Regions from separate parts of the Pseudomonas sp. FG47 genome, predicted to be linked through region 1. Evidence: riboswitches for the same ligand, from Rfam matches in the RefSeq annotation. Region 1 holds a riboswitch; the other holds the start of a gene.

What was found. Region 1 has a riboswitch for cobalamin ahead of ACODS5_RS04355 (ABC transporter substrate-binding protein). Riboswitches for the same ligand answer to the same signal wherever they lie in the genome.
Region 2: another riboswitch for cobalamin. It lies ahead of ACODS5_RS20530 (ABC transporter ATP-binding protein); the one in region 1 lies ahead of ACODS5_RS04355 (ABC transporter substrate-binding protein).

The regions. Positions count from the first base shown of each region.
Region 1 covers NZ_JBMDJI010000003.1:22,720-30,522, forward strand. The annotation lists gene ACODS5_RS04335 (putative filamentous hemagglutinin family protein) at 1-1,490, opposite strand, end outside; gene ACODS5_RS04340 (substrate-binding domain-containing protein) at 1,645-2,814, opposite strand; gene ACODS5_RS04345 (substrate-binding domain-containing protein) at 2,921-4,066, opposite strand; gene ACODS5_RS04350 (acetyltransferase domain-containing protein) at 4,511-5,677, shown strand; cobalamin riboswitch at 5,704-5,901, shown strand; gene ACODS5_RS04355 (ABC transporter substrate-binding protein) at 6,015-7,040, shown strand; gene ACODS5_RS04360 (FecCD family ABC transporter permease) at 7,037-7,803, shown strand, end outside.
Region 2 covers NZ_JBMDJI010000036.1:30,288-38,090, reverse strand. The annotation lists gene paaG (2-(1,2-epoxy-1,2-dihydrophenyl)acetyl-CoA isomerase PaaG) at 1-732, shown strand, start outside; gene paaI (hydroxyphenylacetyl-CoA thioesterase PaaI) at 783-1,232, shown strand; gene paaA (1,2-phenylacetyl-CoA epoxidase subunit PaaA) at 1,440-2,429, shown strand; gene paaB (1,2-phenylacetyl-CoA epoxidase subunit PaaB) at 2,457-2,738, shown strand; gene paaC (1,2-phenylacetyl-CoA epoxidase subunit PaaC) at 2,747-3,505, shown strand; gene paaD (1,2-phenylacetyl-CoA epoxidase subunit PaaD) at 3,492-4,016, shown strand; gene paaE (1,2-phenylacetyl-CoA epoxidase subunit PaaE) at 4,032-5,108, shown strand; gene ACODS5_RS20535 (hypothetical protein) at 5,455-5,922, shown strand; cobalamin riboswitch at 6,061-6,241, shown strand; gene ACODS5_RS20530 (ABC transporter ATP-binding protein) at 6,358-7,134, shown strand; gene ACODS5_RS20525 (ABC transporter substrate-binding protein) at 7,131-7,803, shown strand, end outside.

The DNA.
Region 1 (7,803 bases):
CCCGCGCTCACCGCCACCTGGCCACCGCTGGCCAGGGTCAGCGAGCCGTCCTGGAAGTGCACCGTGGCGCCGCTGACTATCTCGACCCGCGACTGCTCGGGGCGGTCGATGACCGTGCTGAGGTTGTCGAAGCGCCCGCTGGCCAGGTTGCCGTTGCTACCGTTGACCACTGCCCGCGAAGCTTCGCGCTGGCTGTCGAGCGCCGCGCTGTCGTCCAGCAGCACGGCGGTGACGCTGCCCTGCCCGAGGCTGACACTGCCGGTGGTGTCGCTGGCAGCGTTGAGCAGGTGGATGCTGCCGCGGCGGTCCACCGAGGTACTGGCCAACGCCACGCCCTGCTGACGCACCTGGTGCCCGGTCAAGGTAATGTCGCCACCGGCGGCCTGGATCAGGCCATTGTTGACCACCGTGCCGGCACTGCTGCCGGCCTGGAGGCTGCCGGCCACTTCGTTGCCGCGGGTGGTCGAGTAGCGGTTGGCCTCGGTGCCCTGGCCGCGGCGGATGTAGAAATCGTCCGCCGCCGCCAGGGTTGCCTGGCCCTTGCTGGTGATGATCTGCCCATCGTTGCCCACCTCGCTGCCAAGCAGCAGCACGTAACCGCCGCCGCTGGTGGAACTGGTCGGTTCCTGGGTGCGGATCTGCGCGCCGCGTTCGACCAGGACCTTGCCGGCGGCCTGGGTGAAGGTGGCCTGGCTGGCGCTGTTGTCGACATACAGGCCGCGCTGGCTGAACTGCTCGTCGCTGATCTGCGCGGCCGCGGCCACCAGGTTGCGCACATTGACCTGGCTGGTGCCGTTGAACACCACTCCGTTGCGGTTGATCAGCATCACCGTGCCTGGCGCCTCGATCTGCCCGTGGATCTGGCTCGGGCGGGCAGCCGGGTCGTTGACCCGGTTGAGCACGGCCCAGTCGGCCTGCTGTTGGAAACGCACGGTGGTGTCGCGACCGACGTTGAAAGTCTCCCAGTTGAGAATGGCCTTGTCGGCCGTCTGCTCGATACGCACCTGGGTCTTGCCACCGGCCTGGCTCTGCTGTGGCGCCTTGGCATTGCGCCAGCCCTGGGTGAGCGGGTTCTCGTCGACCTTCAGGCCGCCCTCGCCCAGGCCATTGGGGATCACTTGCGGCTGCACCTGGGCCAAGGTCCGGCCATTGGCCTGGGCCGCCTGCTGGGCGGCGATGGCTGCCACGGTGCTGTTGAAGTTGCTCACCGTGCGCTGGAACTGCTGGTTCAGCCGTTGCTGCTGGGCCAGCGGCGGCGGCGAACCTGGCAGCGCCTGCCCAGCCCCGCCCACGGCGCCGCTGCCGGCCGGGGCGCTGGCAGCGCCCTTGGCGGCGAACCAGGCCGAACTGAACGGTTGCCCGGCCTGGGCGCTGCCGGCCAACAGCAACAAGGCAATGGCCTGGGCCAAGGGCTTGAGCAGCAACGGCTCGCCGCTGGCAGGCTTGCCGCGACGCAGTGCGGCGGTGGCTGGGAGGGCTGGCTGGGGCATGCCGCGCGACATCGCAGGGTTCCTTGTGCTGGTTCTCGAAAATCGTCAGGCGGCGCTGATGCCGCTTTGCCATAAGGCACTCCGGCCGCTGGGCGACCGAAGCTTTGTCATGCAAAGTTCATCTGGCTGGGGTATGGCGACGCACGCGGGCGGCTCAAGGCCGGCCGATGCCGTTGCACACCGACGGGTTGCCGATATCGGTGCCTTCGCCATAGGCATCGAACAGGAAGGTGCGGCGCAGCTCATCGGCGAATGGCTGTGGCAAGGTCACGAAGACATGGCCCATCACCGCGATCCGCCGCTGGCCGGCGTACAGTTCGCCGAGGAAATCGCGAATCGCCCGGGTATCCGCGGGGTTCTGATAGCACTGGCCGAGCAGCAGGTTGCTGAAACCGACGATGGGGTAACCCGTGCTGGCAACCGGCAGGTCGCCGGCGGCACTGCCATAGGTCGGTACCCAACGCAGCGGGTTGCCGCGCTCGGCGGCGCTGGCCGGCGCCTGCGGGGTACCCAGCCCGGCCTGGGCCGCCAGCACGGTGGGTAGCGCCGCCGTCCCGGCGGCCATGGGCAGCTTGCTGACCCGGGCGACCTTGCTGTTCTTGCCCGCTTCGGTGTAGTTGGCGGCCACGTAGCCGATGGCCCCGTCGTTAAGGTTGACCTGAGCCGTCACGTCGGCACTGGTGGCAACCGCCAGCCAATGGCCAGGCGGGGTGGCGAGGCTGGCGGTGGTGAAGCGGGACGCTACCCTGAATGCCGACGGGCAGCTGTCGTTGAGGAACCGCGACAGCACCTCGGTGGTACCGCTGTCGCCCGCGCGGTACACCACCCGTACCGGCGTGCTGTCGGCAGTGCCCAGCACCTGGCCCCAGGTGGCCAACGCCCCGGAGAACACCCCGCACAACTGCTGAGCGCTGAGCTGGAGCGTATCGAGCCCGCTCTTCTGATAGGGAATCGCCACCGCCATGCCGGCCACCGGCACCTGGATCATCGGCCCGTAGGCGCTTTGCCGAGTGCTGCGATAGCTGGCCAGTTCGCTGGCCGTGAGCACTGCCTCGCCCGCGGCGAAATCGACGGTGCCACCCGCCGCCTGCCAGATCAGCGTCGGATCGTTGGCCAGGAACGCCTGCTTGCCGGCCAGGCTGTTGACGGCGCTGTAGGTGAAACCATCGGGCAACAGCCGTGGCAGCGTGGGGTACAGCGGGTTGCCGGTGTAAAGCCGCTTCACCGCCGTGGAACCGCCACCGTTGACCTCGGCGCAGGCCGTGCCGGCCAGCAGCGCGGCACAGGCCAGGGCGGCCAGTTGCAGGGATCTTTGCTTGAACACGTGTTGGGCTCCTTCATGCACACGAAGAAAACCCCGGCGGCGCCCACGGGCACCGCCAGGGTCATGCCCTCATCCAATAGATGCGGGCCACTGGGGAACAGCCGTATTACGAGCGACCGATACCGTTGCAGACGTTGCTGTTGCCGATATCGAGGCCTTCGTTGCCAGCGTTGCTGATGAAGGCTTTCTTGACTTCTGCGGCAAACGCCGGTGGCACCGGCACGAACGAGTGGATGCCGATGGCCAGGTCGTGGTTGCCGCTGTACAAGTCGTCGAGGAAGCCGCGAACCGCGGTGGCATCGGCGGCGTCCTTGTAGCATTGGCCAACCAGCAGGTTGGTGTAGCCGACGATCGGGTAGCCGGTGGTCGGGACCGGTTTGTCGCTGGCACCACGACCGAAGGTGACAGCCCAGCTGGCTGGGTTGGCACGGTCGGTGCTCGGGGCGGTGGCGCTGCCCAGGGCGATCTGCGCCTGGTCGACGGTCGGCAGCACCGCGGTGCCACTGGCCAGCTTGCTGACACGGGCGACCTGGGCATTGTTGGCGGTGTCGACGAAGTCAGGGCTGACGTAGCCGATGGCGCCGTCGGTAGCGTTCACCGCGTTGACCACATCGGCGCTGCCAGCAACGGCTTGCCAGGTGCTCGGCTCGGTGCCGACGTTGGCGCTGGTGAAGGTGCTGCTGACCGAGAAGGCAGTCGGGCAAGAATCGTTGAGGAAGCGCGCCAGCAGTTCGGTGGTGCCGCTGCTACCGGCACGGTAGATCACCTTGATCGGGGTGGTGTCGCCGTTGCCCAGCAGGGCACCCCAGGTAGCGATGCTGCCGGAGAACACGCCGCACAGTTGCGCGGCGTTGACCTGCAGGTTGCTGACACCGTTGCGGTGGTAAGGAATGGTCACGCTGGTACCGACCGCCGGTACCTGGACCAGCTTGCCCCAGGCAGCGGCGCGGGTGCTGTTGTAGGTCGACAGTTCGCTGGCGCTGAGCACCGAGTCGGAGCCGGCGAAGTCGACGTTGGTGCCGGCAGGCTGGTTGATCGACGCAGGCGCGTTGGTCAGGAAAGCGGTCTTGCCACCGCCGCTGCCCACGCCGGTGTAGCTGAAGCCGCTTGGCAGGATACCTTCCCAGGTGGCGTTGCCGTTGTACAGCGGCTCAGGCAGGGTGGCACCGCCGCCGACCACGGCGGCCATGGATTGGGCCGAAGCCAGGGTAGCAGCCACCAGGGAGGCGGCGATCACAGTACGCTTAAACATGAAGCAATCTCCTATCGTCGTGTTCGTACGTTGAGTGGGTCGCGCATTGCTGTGGCCGAGGCCGTACACCCTGATCCAGAGGGGCTGGAGGCCTGTCCACGAAGGCAACATTCGCAGCTTGTGGTGACAGCCAAAGGAAAAAACATCGGGAGTTCGGCAGGGAAAAACTCGGGTGTCGCGGGGTGGTTCCGGCGGTTTTTCCGGGAGGTGAAGGAGGCAGGCCAGCGGTTATGGGTGATGCTGATCTGGAGGATTACCCGCAAGGCACTCGGGAGGTTGGCCAGGCCGCGAAAAAAGTTTCAATGCAGAGTGACTGATAGGCGCTGCTGGGGTCGTGGTGAACGCCTGGTGGCCCTCCACACGAAATCGAGCTGTTCAGGCGCCAGTGAAATGTTATACGATAACATTTGATTTGAAATGCCATTCCTGTCTGCGACCCAGCCAATGACCAGCGCCACTGCCCCTTCCCCCCTGCCCAACCAACGCCTGCAAAGCATCGACGCCCTACGCGGCCTGGTGATCCTGTTCATGCTCCTGGACCACGTGCGCGAAACCTTCTTTCTGCACCGCCAGGTCAGCGACCCGATGACGATCGATGCCACCGACCCCAGCCTTTTCGCCAGCCGCACCCTGGCGCACCTGTGCGCCCCGGTGTTCGTGCTGCTCACCGGGTTGTCCGCCTGGTTGTACGGCGAAAAGCACCAGGGCCGTGGCGACGTCTCGGCCTTTCTGTTCAAGCGCGGGCTGTTCCTGGTCGTGCTGGAGGTCACCTTGGTCAACTTCGCCTGGACCTTCCAGCTGCCACCCAGTGTGATCTACCTGCAGGTGATCTGGGCCATAGGCCTGAGCATGATCGCCCTGTCGCTGCTGGTGTGGTTGCCACGCCCGGCGCTTATCGCCCTGGGCGCGCTGATCGTCGCTGGCCACAACCTGCTCGATGGCCTGCACTTCGAGCAGGCATCGGCCCTGCATGTGCCCTGGGCGGTCCTGCACGATCGCGGCTGGTTGGAGGTCTGCGACAACTTACGCTTGCGCACATCCTATCCGTTGTTGCCGTGGATCGGCGTGATCGTCCTGGGCTACGCCCTTGGCCCATGGTTCGCCCGCACCAGCCAGGCCGATGCCCGCCAACGGCGGCTGCTGCTGGCCGGGGCTCTGGCCCTGCTGGGTTTCGTTGCACTGCGCCTGCTCAATGGTTACGGCGAAGCGCCCTGGAGCAGTTACCCCAGTGTCACGCAGACGCTGATGAGTTTCTTCAACATCACCAAGTACCCACCTTCGCTGCTGTTCCTGGCCCTGACCCTGGGCGCCGGGCTGCTGTTGCTACGCGCCTTCGAGCGTGCCGGCAGCGCTCGCTGGATCGGCGCGCTGGCGGTGTTCGGCGCGGCGCCGATGTTCTTCTACCTGCTGCACCTGTATGTGCTCAAGGGGCTGTACCTGGCCAGCGTCGGCCTGTTCGGCCGCAACCAGGGCGAATATTTCGGTTTCGAGGGTGTCGCCGCGGTCTGGCTGCTGGCCATGTTGCTGGCTGCCGCGCTGTACCTGCCGGTCCGCGGCTTCGCCCGGTTGAAGGCGCGGCGCCGCGACCTGGCCTGGCTCAAGTACCTGTAAAGGCGTTTCGCCCGGCGGTGCGATGGTCTACCATGCCGCCCGCCGGTTTCCACACGGAATCAAAAGGGAATCCCAGGCGCGTCCAGCGCGCGCCGAACGGAACTGCCCCCGCAACTGTAGGTGCCGAGCCCACGCCATCGATGCCACTGGATGATCCATCCGGGAAGGCCGGCGTCGGGCCTGGACGCACCAGTCAGGAGACCTGCCGGCACGTGTTCACCAACCGGCGGGGTGTCCGGGATGGTCATCCGCCTTGCGCTCGCAGCCCCTCGCTCGTGCCCGGCGATGCCTGTCCGTGCCCATGACCGCACAACGCAAGACAGGAGACCGCCCCACCATGTTGCCCCACCTCGCCACCGTCGTCGCCGGCTTGACCCTGTGCGCGCTGGCCCAGGCCGATAGCCCTGCCAGTGCCACCCAGTATCCGTTGACCCTCGACAACTGCGGCGTGCCCCAGACCTTCGCCCGGGCGCCCGAACGCGCGGTGACCATCGGCCAGGCCGGCAGCGAACTGCTCTATGCCCTGGGCCTGGGCGAACGCCTGGCCGGCACTTCGTTGTGGTTCAACAACGTACTGCCCGAGTTCAAGGCGCAGAACGACAAGGTCGAGCGCCTGGCCGATAACGAACCAAGTTTCGAGGCGGTGGTGGCCAAGCGTCCGCAACTGGTGGTGGTGCAGTTCGAATGGATGGTCGGTGCCCAAGGCGCGGTCGCCACCCGCGAACAGTTCGCCGAATTGCAGATTCCCACCTACCTGCTGCCCTCCGATTGCGAAGGCAAGGACAACCTGGTGGGCGCCGATGGCACCCGTCTGCAACCGTTCAAGGTGCAGAGCATCTACAAGAGCATCAGCCAACTGGCCGAGATCTTCGACGTGCAGGCGCACGGCGCCGCCCTCAACACAGCACTCCAGGGCAGCCTGCAGCGTGCTCAGCAACAACTGGTGGGCAAGGACCTGAGCCACACCAGCGCGTTGTTCTGGTTCTCCAGCGCCGACCTGGCGCTCGACCCGTACGTGGCCGGCCGTCAGGGCGTGGCCGACTTCATGCTGCAGACCCTAGGGGTGCGCAACGTGGTCGAGTCCAACGAGGAATGGCCGACCGTAGGCTGGGAAACCCTGGCCAAGGCCAATCCCACCTGGCTGATCATCGCGCGCATGGACCGACGCCGCTACCCTGCCGATGACTATCAGAAGAAACTCCAGTTCCTGCGCAGCGACCCGCTGACCCGCAACATGGAGGCGGTGAAACAGGACCGCATCATCGTCCTCGACGCCGATGCCATGCAGGCCGGCCTGCGTCTGTTCCGCGGGCTGCAAGTGCTGTCCACGGCCTTCGCCAGCGGTAAAGCGGCGCAACCATGAGTCGCCTGCTGCCCCTTGGCGCCTTCGCGCTGCTCGCCCTGGGCCTGGCCATGCTCGCGGGTATCGCCATCGGCGAAACCCCAGTGAGCGCCGAAGTGTTCTGGCAGGTGCTGGCCAATCATCTGTGGCAAGCGGGCTACCCACTCGATCCGATCGACGCCGGCATCGTCTGGAACTACCGGTTGCCGCGTACCCTGGTGGCCGCTGCCTGCGGCGCGGGCCTGGCCACCTGCGGGGTGATTCTCCAGGCGTTGCTGCGCAACCCGCTGGCAGAGCCGTATTTGCTGGGCCTGTCCGCCGGGGCCTCGACCGGCGCCGTGGCGGTCGGCCTGCTCGGCCTGGGCGGCGCGGCGCTGTCGCTGTCCGGCGGCGCCTTCCTCGGCGCACTGGCGGCCTTTGCCTTGGTGCTGGCGCTGTCCCGGGCCAGCGGCAGCCGCCATGACAATACCCAGGTGATCCTTGCCGGGATCGCCGGCTCGCAGCTGTTCAACGCGCTCACCGCGTTCCTGATCACCAAATCCGCCACCGCCGAGCAAGCCCGCGGCATCCTGTTCTGGCTGCTGGGCAACCTCAGCGGGGTGCGCTGGCCATCGGTAGCCCTGGCGGTACCGATGGCCGTGCTGGGGCTGCTGGTCTGCCTGGGCCATCGGCGGGCATTGGATGCCTTCACCTTCGGCGCCGATTCCGCCGCCTCGCTCGGTGTGCCAGTGCGCCGCACCCAGCTGCTGCTGATCAGCTGCGCGGCATTGGTGACCGCGGTGAT
Region 2 (7,803 bases), on a different contig from region 1:
CGGCCCGAGCAACTGAACAGCTTCACCACCGCCATGCACCTCGAGGTCGGCGAAGCGCTGCGCCAGGTGCGCCAGAGCGAGCACGCCCGGGTCTTGCTGCTGACCGCGGAAGGCCGCGGCTTCTGCGCTGGCCAGGACTTGGCCGACCCGAGTGTGGCGCCCGCCGCGCAAATGCCCGACCTGGGCGAATCCATCGACACTTTCTACAACCCCCTGGTACGCAGCCTGCGCGACCTGCCGTTGCCGGTGATCTGCGCGGTCAATGGCGTGGCCGCCGGTGCCGGGGCCAACCTGCCGCTGGCGTGCGACCTGGTGCTGGCAGCACGCTCGGCGAGTTTCATCCAGGCATTTTGCAAGATCGGCTTGGTGCCAGACTCCGGCGGTACCTGGCAGCTGCCTCGACTGATCGGCATGGCCCGGGCCAAGGCGTTGGCGATGCTCGGCACCCGCCTGAGCGCCGAGCAGGCCGAGCAATGGGGGTTGATCCACCGCGTGGTGGACGACGCCGCATTGCGCGACGAGGCGCTGGCGCTGGCCCGCCAGCTCGCCACCCAACCCACCTATGGCTTGGCGTTGATCAAGCGCGCCCTCAACCAGAGCTTCGATCACGGTTTCGACCAGCAACTGGAGCTGGAACGCGATCTGCAGCGCCTGGCAGGACGCAGCGAGGACTACCGCGAAGGCGTCATGGCCTTCATGGACAAACGCAGCCCCGAGTTCAAGGGGCGCTGACCCCCGCGGCGCAACTGCTGCGCCGTATCCGTGCCAAGGAGGCCGACTACATGCCTGAACACTCCCCCAAAGCCTTGGCCCAAGCGTGCGCCCAGGCCATGTTCGCCCGCGACCCCGCCAGCCAGGGTTTGGGCATCGACCTGCTCGATGCCGGCCCCGGCAGCGCCCGCCTGGGCATGACCGTGCGGCCCGACATGCTCCAGGGCCATGGCACCTGCCATGGCGGCTACCTGTTCGCCCTGGCCGACTCGGCTTTCGCCTTTGCCTGCAACAGCTATGACGAAGCCACCGTGGCCCTGGGCTGCAGCATCGACTATGTGGCGCCGGCCGGGCTCGGTGATCGCCTTGTCGCTCACGCCAGTGAACAGAGCCGCAAGGGGCGCACCGGCAACTACGACGTGCGCATCGAAAACCAGCAGGGCCAACTGATCGCCCTGTTCCATGGCAAATCCTACAAGGTGCGCGGCGCGGTTCTAACACCGAAAAATACGCAAGACTGAAAGCATTTCCTGTATCGAAATTTATTCTGGAGCCATGCCGGCAACCGCCCTATGGCTGGAGGCTCGCATTATCCAGGTCCACAATGCGCAAGGGCGACAATGCGACACATCATTTTAACCGATACTATAAATTGTGTTTGATGTTGTATTTTGTATCGAATATAAATGACTCACGCTTCAAGCCGCCCTCAATCGGAAGCCCTGCAAATGTACGCACAGCTAGTGGAAACCGGCGTCAAACGCCTCAAGTCGCTGGAAGAGATGTCGCCCGAAGAACGCGCCTTCCAGGAAAAGATCGACGCCGAGATCAAGATCGAAGCCAAGAACTGGATGCCCGACGCCTACCGCCAGACCCTCATCCGCCAGATCTCCCAGCACGCCCACTCGGAAATCGTCGGCATGCTGCCCGAAGGCAACTGGGTCACCCGTGCCCCGTCGCTCAAGCGCAAGCTGCAACTGATGGCCAAGATCCAGGACGAAGCCGGTCACGGCCTGTACCTGTACAGCGCCATGGAAACCCTCGGCGCCGACCGCGACGAAGAAATCGCCAAGCTGCACAGCGGCAAGGCCAAGTATTCGAGCATCTTCAACTATCCGACCCTGACTTGGGCCGACATGGGCGCGGTGGGCTGGCTGGTCGACGGCGCCGCCATCGTCAACCAGGTGGTGCTGCAACGCACCTCCTATGGCCCCTACTCCCGCGCCATGATCCGCATCTGCAAGGAAGAGAGTTTCCACCAGCGCCAAGGCTACGAGCTGCTGCTGACCATGATGCGCCACGGCACTCAGGCACAGAAGGACATGGTCCAGGACGCCATCAACCGTCTGTGGTGGCCGTCGCTGATGATGTTCGGCCCCAGCGACGAGCACTCGCCCAACAGTGCCCAGTCCATGGCCTGGAAGATCAAGCGCCAGACCAACGACGAGCTGCGCCAGCGCTTCATCGACCAGACCGTGCCGCAACTCGAGCTGCTCGGCTGCACCGCGCCGGACCCGGCGCTGAAGTGGAACGAGGCGCGCGGTCACTACGACTTCGGCCAGATCCAGTGGCAGGAGTTCTACGAGGTGCTCAAAGGTAACGGCCCGTGCAACCAGGAACGCCTGGCCAAGCGGCGCAACGCCATCGAAGGCGGCGCCTGGGTGCGTGAGGCCGCCGTAGCCTACGCCCGCAAACAACAGAACAAGAACGCCGCCTGAGGCGGCCCGCGATACTGAGGAACCACCATGTCCACCTGGACCCTTTACGAAGTCTTCGTGCGCAGCAAGCACGGCCTGAACCACAAGCACGTCGGCAGCGTGCATGCCGCCGATGCCGCCATGGCCATCGAGAATGCCCGTGAGCTCTACACCCGTCGCAGCGAAGGCGTCAGCCTGTGGGTTGTGCCTTCGGCGCTGATCATCGCCTCCTCCCCCGACGAGAAAGACCCGCTGTTCGCCCCGGCGGACGACAAGGTCTACCGGCACGCAAGCTTCTATGAGCTGCCCGCCGAAGTCGGCCATATGTGAGGCGCGCCATGCACAAGCAAGCACTGATCCCCTACCTGCTGCTGCTCGGCGACAGCGCCCTGATCCAGGGCCAGCGCCTGTGCGAGTGGTGCGGCAAGGCGCCAGCCCTGGAAGAAGAGCTGGCGTTGATGAATGTCGGTCTCGACCTGGTAGGTCAGGCCCGCAACTGGCTCGAATACGCCGCTGAGCTGCTGGACGATGGCCGCGACGCCGACGCTCTGGCGTTTCGCCGCGACGAACGCGCCTTCCGTAACCTGCTGCTGGTCGAACAGCCCAATGGCGACTTTGCCGTGACCATGCTCAAGCAGTTCCTCTACGACGCCTGGCACCATGCCGTGCTCGACGGCCTGTGCGCCTCGCGCGACGAACGCATCGCCGGCATCGCCGCCAAGGCCCTGAAGGAAGTCACCTATCACCTGCGCCGCTCCGGCGAGTGGGTGCAGCGCCTGGGCGACGGCACGCCAGAAAGCCGCCGGCGCATGCTCGACGCCATACCGCTGCTGTGGCGCTTTACCGTCGAGCTGACCGCCGCCAGCGACCACGAGGTGCAACTGGCCGCGGCGGGTGTCGGCGCCGACCCGGCCCTGGTCGGCCGTCGCTGGCAAGCCACGGTCAGTGCGCTGTTCGCCTCGGTCGAGCTGCCGCTGCCCCAGGCCGCCAGCCACTTCTACCTCGACGGCCGCCAAGGCTTGCACACCGAGCATCTGGGCCTGCTGCTTGCCGAAATGCAATTTTTGCCACGGGCCTACCCCGATGCGACCTGGTGAGCTGATCGTCGGCGACCGTGGCGCCCGGGCCCAGCAACCGGGCGACCTGGCCCGCGCCTGGGCGGTGCTGGCCGAGGTAATGGACCCGGAGGTGCCGGTGGTCAGCGTGGTCGACCTGGGCATCGTCCGCGACCTCGACTGGCGCGCCGGCCACCTGCACCTGGTGGTGACGCCGACCTATTCCGGCTGCCCTGCCACCGAGGTGATCGAGGGCGATATCCGCCAGGCCCTGGAACACGCCGGCTTTCCGGCCCCCGCCGTGGAACGGCGGCTGACCCCGGCCTGGAGCACCGACTGGATCAGCACCCTGGGCCGTGAACGCCTGCTTGCCTATGGCATCGCCCCGCCCGAGGGCGGGGCCAGCCTGCACGGCCATAGCCCCGTGGTGTGCTGCCCGCAATGCGCCAGTGGCGACACCGAGCTGCTCAGCGAGTTCGGTTCCACCGCCTGCAAGGCCCTGTACCGCTGTCGCGCGTGCCTGGAGCCGTTCGACTATTTCAAATGCCTATGAGCCGTGGAGAACACCATGAGCCAGTTTCACCGCCTGACCATCAAGCAAGTGCGTCAGGAAACACGGGACGCCGTGTCCATCGCCTTCGACGTGCCCAGCCACCTGCAGGACGATTTTCGCTTCACCCAGGGCCAGTACCTGGTCATGCGCACTCATCTGGACGATGAAGAAGTACGCCGCTCCTACTCGATCTGCAGCGCGGTGCAGGACGGCGAACTGCGCGTGGCGGTCAAGCGCGTGCCGGGCGGGCGTTTCTCTGCGTTCGCCAACGACGTGCTCGAGGCCGGCCAGCAACTGGAGGTGATGCCGCCCTCGGGCAGCTTCTTCGTGCCACTGGAGCCGAGCCGCCAGGGCCACTACCTGGGCGTCGCCGCCGGCAGCGGCATCACCCCTATCCTGTCGCTGATCGCCACCACCTTGGCCTGCGAGCCGCACAGCCGCTTCACCCTGCTGTACGGCAACCGGGCCAGCAGCAGCGCGCTGTTCCGCGACCGCTTGGAAGACCTGAAGAACCAGTACCTGGAGCGCCTGAACCTGATCTTCGTGTTCAGCCGTGAACAACAGGATGTCGACCTGTACAACGGCCGCATCGACGCCGACAAGTGCGGCCAGCTGTTCTCTCGCTGGCTGGATGTGCCCAACCTCGACGCCGCCTTCATCTGCGGCCCCCAGGCCATGACCGAGACCGTGCGCGACAGCTTGCAGGCCAACGGCATGGACAAGGCGCGCATTCACTTCGAACTGTTCGCCGCCGCCGATGGCACGGCCCGCCGCGAGGCACGCGAGGCCGCTCGCCAGCTCGACGCCAGCAGTAGTCAAATCACCGTGATCAGCGATGGTCGGGCGCTGGCCTTCGACCTGCCGCGCAACACCGTCAGCGTGCTCGACGCCGGCAACGCCATTGGTGCCGAGCTGCCCTATTCGTGCAAGGCCGGGGTGTGCTCGACCTGCAAGTGCAAGGTGATCGAGGGCGAGGTGGAGATGGACAGCAACCATGCCCTGGAGGACTACGAAGTGGCGGCCGGCTACGTGCTGTCGTGCCAGAGTTTCCCGATCAGCGACAAGGTGGTGCTGGACTTCGACCAGCTTTGATACCACGGGCTACGGTATCGATGCCGCGAAAGGCGCGCAACGCGATCCCGCAGCCCAGCAACCTTGCACAATCGTTTTTGCCTTGGGCAGTCAGGGGCGTGCCAAAAACCCGTACTCTCCTGCGAGCATATAAGGCGTGGTAACTATTATCATCGAATCGTTGATACTGGTAATTTTACTAGGTGTCGATTTTATCAGCGCAGAGTAAGGTGAGTTGCAGCGGGTTGATCTATTCGAAGAGGGAGTCGAGCATGGCTACCGATCTGCAGACATTCAAGGTGATTAACAACCTCAAGCCAGATGTGCAATACAAATTTTATTGGAGCAAGGATGAAGAAGTTGACAAGTGGGCGGACACTGGCTTCGTCTTCTATACGTCGTCGAAACCGAGGCAACGGGCTTCAAGTCTTACTTGATAGACATGTGGCGACTGAAGCCCAAGAGCGGCACCACCATTGCCTCCGTCACGACCATTCCGAATGAAGATAGATTGATACATGCGGACGCCTTTAAATCAGCGCCTGGAGATGTGTGGTTCTGGCTTAATACTTGGTATTTTTACAAATTCGACAACGCGAGAAATGTAGAAATTGATATTTCATATTTAGGGCTGCCGCAAAAAAGCGTGACGGCACGCCTCAATGATGACGATGCCTTGACATTCATACGTCTACTCATCGTTGAACCGAAGCTGGGTCCACCCGAAACAAGCGGCCCGGAAAAATTCCATTGCGTGACTCTTGACAAGAAGAGTGGCCGCTACAATTTGACTCTTGAAATGAGCGGCGAGACGTTCAACTTCCGCCCCACTTAAGCCACCTTCTATCAGCGACAGGTGGTTACAGATTTCGCGCAATGGATCGGCACCCACTCTGAGCAATAGGCGACCTGGCAGAGCAACAAAAGGCATGCGTTGACTCCCATGGGCATAAATGCTCAGATGCGCCCCTGCTTTCAGGTGTCCCTGGCCGCCGCGCCAGGGATTAAACGGGAAGCCGGTGCCTCGCCCGCGCGAGAAGTCCGGCGCTGCCCCCGCAACGGTAAGCGAGCCTGGCATTCGACACGCCACTGTGCCCCGCGCATGGGAAGGTGAATGCCCGATGACCCTCGCCAGCCCGGAGACCGGCCTGATTCGCCCATGGCCATTCCCGCGGAGGGCGGGTGCGCTCAGCTTGCCAGGCGCCCGCGCGCCTGCGCGGCCGTCTCGCACCGTCACCGTCGGGCTCATTCATTCCTGCGGTGTCCATCCATGTCTTGTTCCCTGCTGCACCTAGAGCGCCTGCACTGGTCGCTGTCCGCCACCGGGCCGGACCTGCTGGCCGGTATCGACCTCAAGGTCCAATCCGGCGAATTCGTCGGCCTGATCGGGCCCAATGGCAGCGGCAAGACCAGCCTGCTGCGCTGCGCCTACCGTTTCAGCCGGCCACGGGCTGGCCGGGTGCTGCTCGATGGCGAGGATATCTGGCTGCACCCGCCGCGCTGGCTGGCCCAGCGGGTGGCGGTGATGCTCCAGGAGTTTCCCGAGGATTTCGGCCTGAGCGTGCGCGACGTCGTGGCCATGGGTCGCACCCCGCACCTGGGCTGGCTCGACGCAGGCGGCGATTCGGCGCCGGTGGACCACGCCCTGCGCCAGCTGGGCCTGCAGGATCGCGCCGAGCAAGGCTTCGCCAGCCTGTCCGGTGGCGAAAAGCAGCGTGTGCTGCTGGCCCGGGCCTTGGCCCAGCAGCCGCGCCTGCTGATTCTCGACGAGCCGACCAACCACCTCGACCCACGCCACCAGCTCGCCCTGCTGCAACACCTGCGCGGCAGCGGCCTGGGCTTGCTGGCCAGCTTCCACGACCTCAACCTGGCGGCGACGTTCTGCGACCGCCTGTACCTGATCGAGCAAGGCCGGATCATCGCCCAGGGCACGCCCGCCGAGGTGTTGACCGAGCAATGCCTGGCCGAGGTGTTCGGGGTTCACGCCCTGGTCGACCGTCACCCCGTGGGCGAGCACCCACGCATTACCTGGATTCGTCACGCATGACCCGCCTGTTGCTTGCCCTGTTCGCCTGCCTGCCACTGTGTGCCCTGGCACAAGGCTTCCCCGTGACCGTGCGCAGTTGCGAGCGCGCGGTCACCTTCAGCCAGCCACCGCAACGGGCGGTGAGCCACGACGTCAACTTGACCGGCATGCTGCTGGCACTGGGGCTGCGCGAGCGCATGGTCGGCTACAGCGGCATCAGTGGCTGGAAAAGCCTCGCCCCGACGATGCGCGAGGCCCTGCACGGCCTGCCGGAACTGGCATCGCGCTATCCGTCGGTGGAAACCCTGCTCGCGGCCGACGCCGACTTTCTGTTCGCCGGCTGGAGCTATGGCATGCAGGTCGGCGGGCCGCTCACCCCGCAGCGCCTGGCAACGTTCGGCATTCCGGTATACGAACTGAGCGAATCCTGCTCACGGATCATGCCCTGGCACCCGGCAAGCCTCGACGACCTGTACACCGACCTGGGCAACCTGGGCCGGATCTTCGGCGTCAGCGCACGGGCCGACAGTCTGGTCGAGCAACTGCGCCTGCGTATCGCACGAGTCCGCGCTTCGTTGGCCTCGCTCCAGGCCCGACCACGGGTGTTTCTCTACGACAGCGGCGAGGACCGCCCCACCACCTCCGGCAGCCTGGGCATGCCCCAGGCACTGATCGATACGGCCGGCGGCA